2 regions of the Streptomyces sp. NPDC127177 genome follow, and region 1 is predicted to be linked to the other one. Evidence: riboswitches for the same ligand, from Rfam matches in the RefSeq annotation. Region 1 holds a riboswitch; the other holds the start of a gene.
The links. Region 1 has a riboswitch for S-adenosylmethionine ahead of ACFVJX_RS04825 (glutathione S-transferase C-terminal domain-containing protein). Riboswitches for the same ligand answer to the same signal wherever they lie in the genome.
Positions count from the first base shown of each region.

Region 1 (5,321 bases):
TCCTTGAGACGGCCGCGCTGCCTGCGTACGCCGATCAGCTCGCCGTTCAGGCTGACGTGGCCGATCTCGGGCTTCTCCAGGTGGTTGATCACCCGCAGGAGGGTGGACTTGCCGGAGCCGGACGGACCGAGGACGACCGTGACCTCCCCTGGCCGCACGGTCAGCGCCACGCCGTCCAGGACGCGTTGGGAGCCGTACCACTTGTGCACGTCGTGCACCTCGACAGCCGCGGGACGCACCACTGGCGTCCCGGCCGCGTCCGCCGCCGGCGTCGCGTCCGTCTCCCCTGTCGTCACAGCCGATTCGGTCGACTCCGCCGTCCCGGTCGCCTTGGCGCTCATATCGCCGTCTCCTTCCGGACCCGGGCCCGCAGATCGCCGAGGCCGGTCCGCAGCTTCTGCAACGGGGTCGGGGGCAGGGTCCGCAGCGCGCCCCGCGAGTAGTGCCGCTCGACGTAGAACTGGATGACGGACACCACGCTGGTGAGGATCAGGTACCAGGCGGTTGCGACCAGCAGCAGCGGCACGATGTCGCCGGGGTAGGTGCTGCCCATGCTCTGTACGGAGCCGAACAGGTCGAGCAGCGAGACGTAGAACACCAGCGAGGTGCCCTTGATCAGGCCGATCAGCTGGTTGACGTAGTTCGGGGTGATGGAGCGCAGCGCCTGCGGAAAGACGATCTTCGCGAACTGGTACCGCTTCGGGAGTCCGAGGGCGGAGGCCGCCTCGTGCTGGCCCTGGTCCACCGAGAGGATGCCGCCGCGCACCACCTCGGAGGCGTATGCCGCCTCGTTCAGGCTGAGGCCGATGACGGCGACGACCATGTCGGTGGCCAGGCGCGACTCGTCGAAGCTGAAGAACGCGGGGCCGAACGGCACACCGACGCTCAGCGTCCGGTAGAGCGCGCTGAAGTTGTAGAGGAACAGCAGGACGACGATCAGCGGCACCGATCGGAAGAGCCAGGTGTAGAGCCAGCTGACCGCGCGCAGCACCGGGCTCGGGGAGAGCCTCGCCAGGGCCAGCAGCACACCGCCGAGGAGTCCCAACGCGGCGCTGTACACGGCGACTTCGAGGGTGATGAGCAGTCCGTCGAGAATGGTGGGGCGCAGGAACCAGTATTGGAACCGGTCCCACTGGTAGAAGGGGTTGGTCACCAGGCCATGGAGGATCTGGGCGGCCAGTACGAGTACGACGGCCGTGACGATCCAGCGGCCGGGACGCAGCAGCGGGCGGACCCGCTGCGCGGCCAGGGGCTTCGGCTCGGCAGGTGGAGCGGGGCGGGGGGCCGCCTCGGTGGGCGGCGCCGAGCCGGAGGACACAGCGACGCCTGGGGATTCACTCACGGAGGGCTCCAGCGGATACGGACAGCCCGGACCGCTGACGGCAGCGGCGCCGCACCGGTCGGACATGACTCGGCGGGACGCGGCGCACAGCACGGGACGGGGGCCGGGCGGGGAGAGGACACACCGCGAAAGCGGTGGACGTCAGAAGCTCAGAAGGCCGGTCAGCCTTGACAGAGCGCGCGACAAGCGGCGGTACACAGAGCGCTGTTGACGCGCTGCAGGTCGACGGAGCGGTTCGCGCAGAGCAGGACGCGGCCGCGGGACCGCCAGGCAGCCATCCCCTCAGCTGCGTTCATCGCCCTCACCGTCACCATTCCGCCCCGCGGGGCCTCGCGCTCACCGAACGTCGTCAGGTCCGGTCCTCACCTGGGGCACCCCACCGCCGGGCGGCGGGCCAGGGCGTTCAGCGAATCCCCGGCGCCGTTCTGCGCCGCAAGTTAGGCATGCACCGAAAGGAATGTCAACGCCGGTGACCACCAGGCGAGACGGCCCGTACGGCCTTCTTGACGGCGTCACGCGGCGCACCGAAACTGGCATGGACGGTCACGATTGTCAGCGCCCCCTGCGCGGGATCCTTCCTGCTCACGAGGTCATCGGCCCCGGCCCGCTGGCAGGCAACCCTTCCACCGCGACGGGGTGCCCCGGGTGACGACCGGGTCCCGCCGGCGCGGCGGGGCAAGCGTGGTCTCGCGTCTCGCGAGCCCCGGAGTCGGGACCGGTGGGATTTGTCCAGGAACGGCTTGACGAGGCGCCTGCACATCGATCTGCTGCGTGTCTCCAGCGCTTACTAGCCCGGCAGACCCGGACGCGTACAGGTCCGTCCGATCGTGATCCGGACCGGTGCGAAAGCGCAGTCGTTCCCCACCCGGCCGCCCATGCCCACAAGGCGGCGGTGGCTTCCTCGTTCCCACAGGGATCCCCAAAGGGAGAGTCATGCCCGAGACAGCTTCGCGCGGTTCCAGCACAGCCAACTCGATCACATGCGGCTCGATTTCACCCGGACCGAGCCCACGCGCCGCACATCCGCGTCCGCCGGCGGCCGTACCGTCCTCCCCCATCCACAGCCGGATCGGCGTCGGTCTGGCCGGTGGCTTCTATCCGGCTCCGCACCGCTACGAGCTTTTCCTGTCGGCGAGTTGTCCGCGCTCGCTGCGTATCTCGATCACCCTCGGCCTGCTCGGTCTCCAGGACTCGGTCGCCACCACACGGCTGGGACACCCCGCCGAGACGCCCGAAGCCTTCGCCTCGCTGCGCAGCGCGTACGAGGCCACCATGCACCACTACGACGGGCCGCTGACCGCGCCCGCGCTGTGCGACCGGTGGAGCGGACGGATCGTCAGCAACCACACCCCCGACATCCTCAGGGACCTGGCCGGCCTGCTCTCCGGGCACGACGAGGCCTGCCCCTCCACGCTGCGTCCGCCGGAGCTCGCCGCGGACATCGAAGCCCTCCGTGACCTGCTGGACCAGCACGTCACCCCGTCCGCCGAGCCCTCGGAGCGATCGGCGGCGCTCGACCTGGTGGATCAGTACCTCGCCCCGCGGCCCTATGTGCTGGGTGAGGAGCTGACGGCTGCGGATGTGGACCTGTGGGTGGCGCTCGTCCATCTCGGGCCGGCCGTCCTCGCCACACACCCCCGGCTCGGGGACTACGTGCGCCGCCTCGGCGGCCACCCCGCCTTCCCCGACAGCAACGACGTGGCGACCGTCACGGCTTCCGGTCAGGCGCCGACGTAGGCGGCGAGGTGCTCGCCGGTGAGGGTGGAGCGGTCGGCGACGAGGTCGGCTGGGGTGCCCTCGAAGACGAGCCTGCCGCCGTCGTGGCCGGCGCCGGGGCCCAGGTCGATGATCCAGTCGGCGTGCGCCATGACCGCCTGGTGGTGCTCGATCACGATGACCGACTTACCCGAGTCCACGAGCCGGTCGAGCAGGCCGAGCAACTGCTCGACATCGGCCGGGTGGAGTCCGGTGGTCGGCTCGTCGAGCACGTAGACGCCGCCCTTCTCCCCCATGTGCGTGGCCAGCTTCAGCCGTTGCCGCTCACCGCCGGAGAGTGTGGTGAGCGGCTGGCCGAGGCTGAGGTAGCCGAGCCCGACCTCGGAGAGTCTGCCGAGGACGCGGTGCGCGGCCGGGGTGTGCGCCTCGCCGCCGCCGAAGAACTCCTCGGCCTCCGTCACCGACATCGCGAGCACCTCGCTGATGTCGCGGCCACCGAGGCGGTATTCGAGCACCGAGGCCTGGAACCGCTTCCCCTCGCACTCCTCGCAGACGGTGGCGACGCCCGCCATCATCGCGAGGTCGGTGTAGACGACACCCGCGCCGTTGCAACCGGGGCAGGCGCCGTCGGAGTTCGCGCTGAACAGCGCCGGCTTCACATCGTTGGCCTTGGCGAACGCCTTGCGGACCGGGTCGAGCAGTCCGGTGTACGTCGCGGGGTTGCTCCGTCGTGAGCCACGGATCGCGCTCTGGTCGATCGGCACGACGCCGTCCAGGCCCGAGACCGAGCCGTGGATCAGCGAGCTCTTTCCGGAACCGGCGACGCCGGTGACGACGGCCAGGACCCCGAGCGGGATGTCGACGTCGACGCCGCGCAGGTTGTTCTCCTCCGCGCCGCGGATCTCCAGCGTGCCGGTGGGCTCGCGCAGCGACTCCTTGAGGGCGGCCCGGTCGTCGAAGTGGCGTCCGGTGACCGTGCCCGCTGACCGCAGCCCGTCGACCGTTCCCTCGAAGCAGACGGTGCCGCCAGCCACGCCGGCGCCGGGACCGAGGTCGACGACGTGGTCGGCGATCGCGATGGTCTCCGGCTTGTGCTCCACGACGAGCACCGTGTTGCCCTTGTCCCGCAGGCGCAGCAGCAGGCTGTTCATCCGCTGGATGTCGTGGGGGTGCAGGCCCGCGGTGGGTTCGTCGAAGACGTAGGTGACGTCGGTGAGGGAGGAGCCCAGGTGCCGGATCATCTTGACGCGCTGCGCCTCGCCACCCGACAGCGTTCCCGACGGCCGGTCGAGTGCGAGGTAGCCGAGGCCGATCTCGACGAACGAGTCCAGAGTCTGCCGCAGCGCGGTGAGCAGGGGTGCCACCGAGGGCTCGTCGAGACCGCGGACCCATGCGGCCAGGTCGCTGATCTGCATCGCGCAGGCGTCGGCGATGCTGATCCGCTTGATCCTGGACGACCGGGCCCCTTCGCTGAGCCGGCTACCGTCGCACTCGGGGCAGGTGGCGAAGGCGACCGCCCGCTCCACGAAGGCACGGATGTGGGGTTGCAGCGCTTCCTTGTCCTTGGACAGGAACGACTTCTGGATCTTGGGGATCAGTCCCTCGTAGGTGAGGTTGACGCCCTCGACCTTGACCTTGGTCGGCTCCCGGTAGAGAAAGTCCTGCATCTCCTTCTTGGTGTACTTGCGGATCGGCTTGTCCGGGTCGAGCAGCCCCGACTCGGCGTAGACCCGGACGGTCCAGAAGCTGTCCGACTTCCAGCCGGGAATGGTGAACGCGCCGTCGGCCAGCGACTTGGAGTCGTCGTAGAGCTGGGTGAGGTCGATGTCGGAGACGGTGCCCCGGCCCTCGCAACGGCTACACATGCCTCCGGTGCGGTTGAAGGTCGCCTTCACCGCCTTCTTGTTGCCGCGCTCGACGGTGATGGCGCCGCTGGCCCGGACGGAGGGAACGTTGAAGGCGTACGCACCGGGCGGGCCGATGTGCGGCTTGCCGAGCCGGCTGAAGAGGATGCGCAGCATCGCGTTGGCGTCGGTGACCGTGCCGACGGTGGAGCGCGGATCGGCGCCCAGTCTCTGCTGGTCGACGATGATCGCGGTCGTGAGCCCGTCCAGGACGTCGACCTCGGGCCGGGCCAGTGTGGGCATGAAGCCCTGCACGAAGGCGCTGTAGGTCTCGTTGATCAGCCGCTGCGACTCGGCGGCGATCGTGTTGAACACCAGCGAGGTCTTGCCCGATCCGGAGACACCGGTGAACACCGTGA
Region 1 covers NZ_JBHXUW010000004.1:71,680-77,000, reverse strand. The annotation lists gene ACFVJX_RS04835 (amino acid ABC transporter ATP-binding protein) at 1-239, opposite strand, end outside; gene ACFVJX_RS04830 (amino acid ABC transporter permease) at 338-1,342, opposite strand; SAM riboswitch class IV at 1,923-2,030, shown strand; gene ACFVJX_RS04825 (glutathione S-transferase C-terminal domain-containing protein) at 2,276-3,079, shown strand; gene ACFVJX_RS04820 (ATP-binding cassette domain-containing protein) at 3,064-5,321, opposite strand, start outside.

Region 2 (5,321 bases), on a different contig from region 1:
TTGTACGCGTCGGCGTGCACCTCCGCGTCGATGTCGAGCATCCGCACGCCCGGTTCGCCGACCCCGCGCCGCACCGCCTCGCGGTCGCCGTCTCCCAGGGCGGCGCAGACCCACACCTTGTCGTCGACCGCGCTGAGCCCGGAGACGAGCCCGCCACCGCCCCGTTTCGCGTCGAGCGAGCCGTCCTCACCCAGCGTGTACGAGACCGGACCGCGGTTGGACGCGACGAGTACCTGGGCGGTGGCGGACTGAGGGGCGTGCTCGGAGACCATGTTGCGGAATCTAGCCCGATCACGAACCGCCCAAACGTGCGTACGGCCGCGCTCCGTCTCAGGCCGCGCGGCGCGAGACGTACTCGGCGATCTCGCGCATGGGCGGCCGCTCCTCGGTGTCCACCGGGTAGGTGTGCGGGACGAAACCGTGCTCGCCGCGCTCGAACTGGGTGAGCGCGGGGCGGACCAGATGCCCCCGGGAGAGCCGCAGCTGGGCGGTCCGGTAGATGGCCGCCGCCATCCGGCCGAGCGCCTGGCCGTCCTGGTGGCGGTGTTTGCGCACCCCGACGTCGACCTGGCCGAGCGCGTCCAGGCCGACCGTGTGCAGGGCGTCGACGAGCAGCCCCAGCTCCACTCCGTAGCCGACCGGGAACGGCAGCCGTTCCAGCAGTGAGCGGCGCACGGCGTACTCGCCGCCCAGCGGCTGGACGAAGCCCGCCAGCTGCGGCCAGTGCAGATTGAGCAGCGGACGTGCCACCAGTTCGGTGACCCGGCCGCCCTGGCCCGCGGTGTCCCCGAGGGGACGGTCGTACATCGCCTTGACGAACTGGACCGAGGGGTCGGTCAGCAGCGGGCCGACGATCCCGGAGACGAAGTCGGCCGAGAAGTCCTTGAGGTCCGCGTCGATGAAGCAGACGATGTCCCCGCCGGTCACCAGGAGTGAGCGCCACAGCACCTCGCCCTTGCCGGGGACGGCCGGGACGCGGGGCAGGATCGCGTCCCGGTGGATCACCCGGGCCCCCGCGCGGCGCGCGACCTCGGCGGTGGCGTCCGTGGAGCCGGAGTCGATCACCACGAGTTCGTCGACCAGCCGGACCTTCTCCATCAGCTCACGCCGGATCGTCGCGACGATGTCGCCGACCGTCGCCGCCTCGTTGAGTGCGGGCAGCACGACGCTCACGCTCCCGTTCCCGCTCTGGGGGTCACTCCTGGTGGCCAGGAGCCGGTCCAGCGGACGGTCGGCGACCGACCAGGAACGCCTGGTCAGCCAGCGTTCGACCTCTTCCAGCACGGTCGATACTCCCTGTATGTGATCCATCTCGCGGTTCGGACGGCTATCTCAACAGTCCGGTGCTTCGGTTACAGTCTTGAACAACGCAGATGGCCGTCGCATGCCGGGGTCCGTCCGCCGATAAACGCCTGGATCGATGGTCCAGTGCCACAGCGCTCATCCAGAGGGACAGAGGGAACGGCCCGTTGAAGTCCCGGCAACCCTCCCGCCGACCGCGAGGTCAGGTGGGGAAGGTGCCAATTCCGTCTTGTGGCGAAATGCGTCACGAGGAAGATGAGGAGAAAGGGCCTCGCCATCATGGCTGTTCAGACTGTTGCAGCACACACCGATGCTTCTGTGGACCTCGGTCCCGCCGCGGCACTTTCCTGCCGCGAGTGCGGAGAGCGTTTCGAGCTCGGCCCCCTCTTCGCCTGCGCGACCTGTTTCGGGCCGCTCGAAGTGGCGTACGACCTGCCGAGCGGCTCCCCGGACGAGCTGAGGAAGCGCATCGAGGCCGGACCCAACAACATCTGGCGCTACGCGCCGCTGCTGCCGGTCCCCTCCGATGTCGCGGACAAGCCCAACATCAACCCCGGCTTCACCAAGCTGGTCAAGGCCGACAACCTCGCCCGTGAGCTGGGCGTCACCGGCGGTCTGTACGTCAAGGACGACTCCGGCAACCCGACGCACTCCTTCAAGGACCGCGTCGTCGCGATCGCCGTCGAGGCCGCCCGCGCCTTCGGTTTCACCACGCTCTCCTGCTCCTCCACCGGCAACCTGGCCGGAGCGGTCGGCGCCGCCGCCGCCCGTGCCGGACTGCGGTCCTGCGTGTTCATCCCGCACGACCTGGAGCAGGGCAAGGTCGTCATGGCCGCGGTGTACGGCGGTGAGCTGGTCGGCATCGAGGGCAACTACGACGACGTCAACCGCTTCTGCTCGGAGCTCATCGGCGACCCGCTCGGCGAGGGCTGGGGCTTCGTCAACGTCAACCTGCGCCCGTACTACGGCGAGGGTTCCAAGACGCTCGCGTACGAGATCTGCGAGCAGCTCGGCTGGCGGCTGCCCGACCAGATCGTCATCCCGATCGCGTCCGGCTCGCAGCTCACGAAGATCGACAAGGGCCTCCAGGAGCTGATCAAGCTCGGCCTGGTCGAGGACAAGCCGTACCGGATCTTCGGCGCCCAGGCCGAGGGCTGCTCGCCGGTCTCCACCGCCTTCAAGGCCGGCCACGACGTCGTGCGCCCGCAGAAGCCGGACACCATCGCCAAGTCCCTGGCGATCGGCAACCCGGCCGACGGCCCGTACGTGCTGGACATCGCCCGCCGCACCGGTGGCGCCGTCGAGGACGTCAACGACGAGCAGGTCGTCGACGCGATCAAGCTGCTGGCGCGCACCGAGGGCATCTTCGCCGAGACCGCGGGCGGGGTGACGGTCGGTGTGACGAAGAAGCTGATCGAGGCCGGTCTGCTGGACCCGTCGCTCACCACCGTCGTCCTGAACACCGGTGACGGCCTCAAGACGCTGGACGCGGTGGCCGCCACCTCGCAGGCGACGGCGACGATCCGTCCGAGCCTGGACGCCTTCCGCGCCGCCGGCCTCGGCACCAGCTGACCCACCGAGCCGACCCACCCGAGACTCCAGGAAGGGCACCCACCATGAGCGTCAAGGTCCGTATCCCCACCATCCTCCGCACCTACACGGGAGGCCAGGCCGAGGTCCCGGCCGAGGGCGCGACCCTCTCCCAGGTCATCGAGTCCCTGGAGAAGGACCACCCGGGGATCGCCGCCCGCGTCCTGGACGACCAGGGCAAGCTGCGCCGCTTCGTGAACGTGTACGTCAACGACGACGACGTGCGCTTCGAGGGCGGCCTGGAAGCGGTCACCCCGGACGGCGCCGGCATCTCGATCATCCCGGCCGTCGCGGGCGGCTGACCGCATCCGCGTCACCGTGATTGCCCCCTCCGCTTCACAAGCGGAGGGGGCAATTCTGCATGGTTGAGCGCGGTAGAGTGTGGGAAGTCCCCTCCGCTGCCCGTGCCAACCGCATATGAGAATGCGCCTGGCCACGACAAGATGCAGCCAAAGTACCTGATCCTCTTGCGCCATAAGTCGCCTTTGCCTGGCCCGACTTGCCCAGGATCCTCACGAATTCCTCATATTCGGGCGCTCCGTGCTGCCTGGAATTCTCGTCCGATTGACCTGTTGCAGAGGGCAGTTGGGCAGATACATTCGGCCGCGGTCGACGCGTTCCGGCGCACGCACCCTCGCCTGTCGGAGGGTGAGTTCTGACCCAGGGCCCGCGAAGTGCGGTCCTGTGCAAGGGCCAGTAATAGGGGAGTTAGGCATGGCTCAGGGCACCGTCAAGTGGTTCAACGCGGAGAAGGGGTACGGCTTCATCGCGGTCGACGGTGGTGCGGATGTTTTCGTCCACTACAGCGCGATCCAGATGGACGGATACCGCACCCTCGAAGAGGGTCAGCGAGTTGAATTCGAAATCTCGCAGGGCCAGAAGGGGCCGCAGGCGGACATGGTCAAGCTCGCCGTCGGCTGAGCTCGGCGCGGTCGGCCAACGACACTACTCACGCACGTGAGGCCCGTACCTCCCACCGGGGTACGGGCCTCACGTGCGTCTGTGCGCCCCTGCCCGACGTGCCTTCGGCGCTTGCACTCAAGGGGGTCGAGTGCTAATCATTGGCGTTAGCACTCTCCAGGTGAGAGTGACAGAAACTTGGACCGGGCCGGTGAGGCCCGCAGGTCCGTCGGGGCAAGGAACCGGCGGGCGGCAGGCCGTCCGTCGCGGGCGCCACTCGGTCCGGAGAAATCCACCCCTGTCCGGGAGGACCACTTCATATGGCCAAGATCATCGCGTTCGACGAGGAGGCCCGGCGCGGTCTTGAGCGCGGCATGAACCAGCTCGCCGACGCCGTCAAGGTCACCCTCGGCCCCAAGGGCCGCAACGTCGTCCTTGAGAAGAAGTGGGGCGCCCCCACGATCACCAACGATGGTGTTTCCATCGCCAAGGAGATCGAGCTGGAGGACCCGTACGAGAAGATCGGTGCGGAGCTGGTCAAGGAGGTCGCCAAGAAGACGGACGACGTCGCCGGCGACGGTACGACCACCGCCACCGTTCTCGCTCAGGCGCTCGTCCGCGAGGGCCTGCGCAACGTGGCCGCGGGTGCGAACCCGATGGCTCTCAAGCGGGGCATCGAGAAGGCCGTCGAGGCCGTCTCCGCCGCCCTCCTGGAGCAGGCCAAGGACGTGGAGACCAAGGAGCAGATCGCTTCGACGGCCTCCATCTCCGCCGCCGACACCCAGATCGGCGAGCTCATCGCCGAGGCCATGGACAAGGTCGGCAAGGAAGGCGTCATCACCGTCGAGGAGTCCCAGACCTTCGGTCTGGAGCTGGAGCTCACCGAGGGTATGCGCTTCGACAAGGGCTACATCTCGGCGTACTTCGCCACGGACATGGAGCGCATGGAGTCGTCCCTCGACGACCCGTACATCCTGATCGTGAACTCGAAGATCAGCAACGTGAAGGACCTCCTTCCGCTGCTCGAGAAGGTCATGCAGTCCGGCAAGCCGCTGCTGATCATCGCCGAGGACGTCGAGGGCGAGGCCCTGTCGACCCTGGTCGTCAACAAGATCCGTGGCACCTTCAAGTCCGTCGCCGTCAAGGCGCCCGGCTTCGGTGACCGCCGCAAGGCCATGCTCGGCGACATCGCCATCCTCACCGGTGGCACCGTCATCTCCGAGGAGGTCGGCCTCAAGCTGGAGAACGCCGGTCTCGACCTGCTCGGCCGCGCCCGCAAGGTCGTCATCACCAAGGACGAGACGACGATCGTCGACGGCGCCGGTGACAGCGACCAGGTTCAGGGTCGCGTCAACCAGATCCGTGCCGAGATCGAGAACTCCGACTCGGACTACGACCGCGAGAAGCTCCAGGAGCGCCTCGCGAAGCTGGCCGGCGGCGTGGCCGTCATCAAGGCCGGTGCCGCGACCGAGGTCGAGCTCAAGGAGCGCAAGCACCGCATCGAGGACGCGGTGCGCAACGCCAAGGCC
Region 2 covers NZ_JBHXUW010000007.1:32,449-37,769, forward strand. The annotation lists gene ACFVJX_RS07150 (trehalose-6-phosphate synthase) at 1-272, opposite strand, end outside; gene ACFVJX_RS07155 (glucosyl-3-phosphoglycerate synthase) at 331-1,284, opposite strand; SAM riboswitch class I at 1,438-1,564, shown strand; gene thrC (threonine synthase) at 1,582-2,874, shown strand; gene ACFVJX_RS07165 (MoaD/ThiS family protein) at 2,919-3,194, shown strand; gene ACFVJX_RS07170 (cold-shock protein) at 3,607-3,813, shown strand; gene groL (chaperonin GroEL) at 4,113-5,321, shown strand, end outside.
Region 2: linked by a shared signal. The riboswitch ahead of thrC (threonine synthase) and the one ahead of ACFVJX_RS04825 (glutathione S-transferase C-terminal domain-containing protein) in region 1 are both predicted to bind S-adenosylmethionine.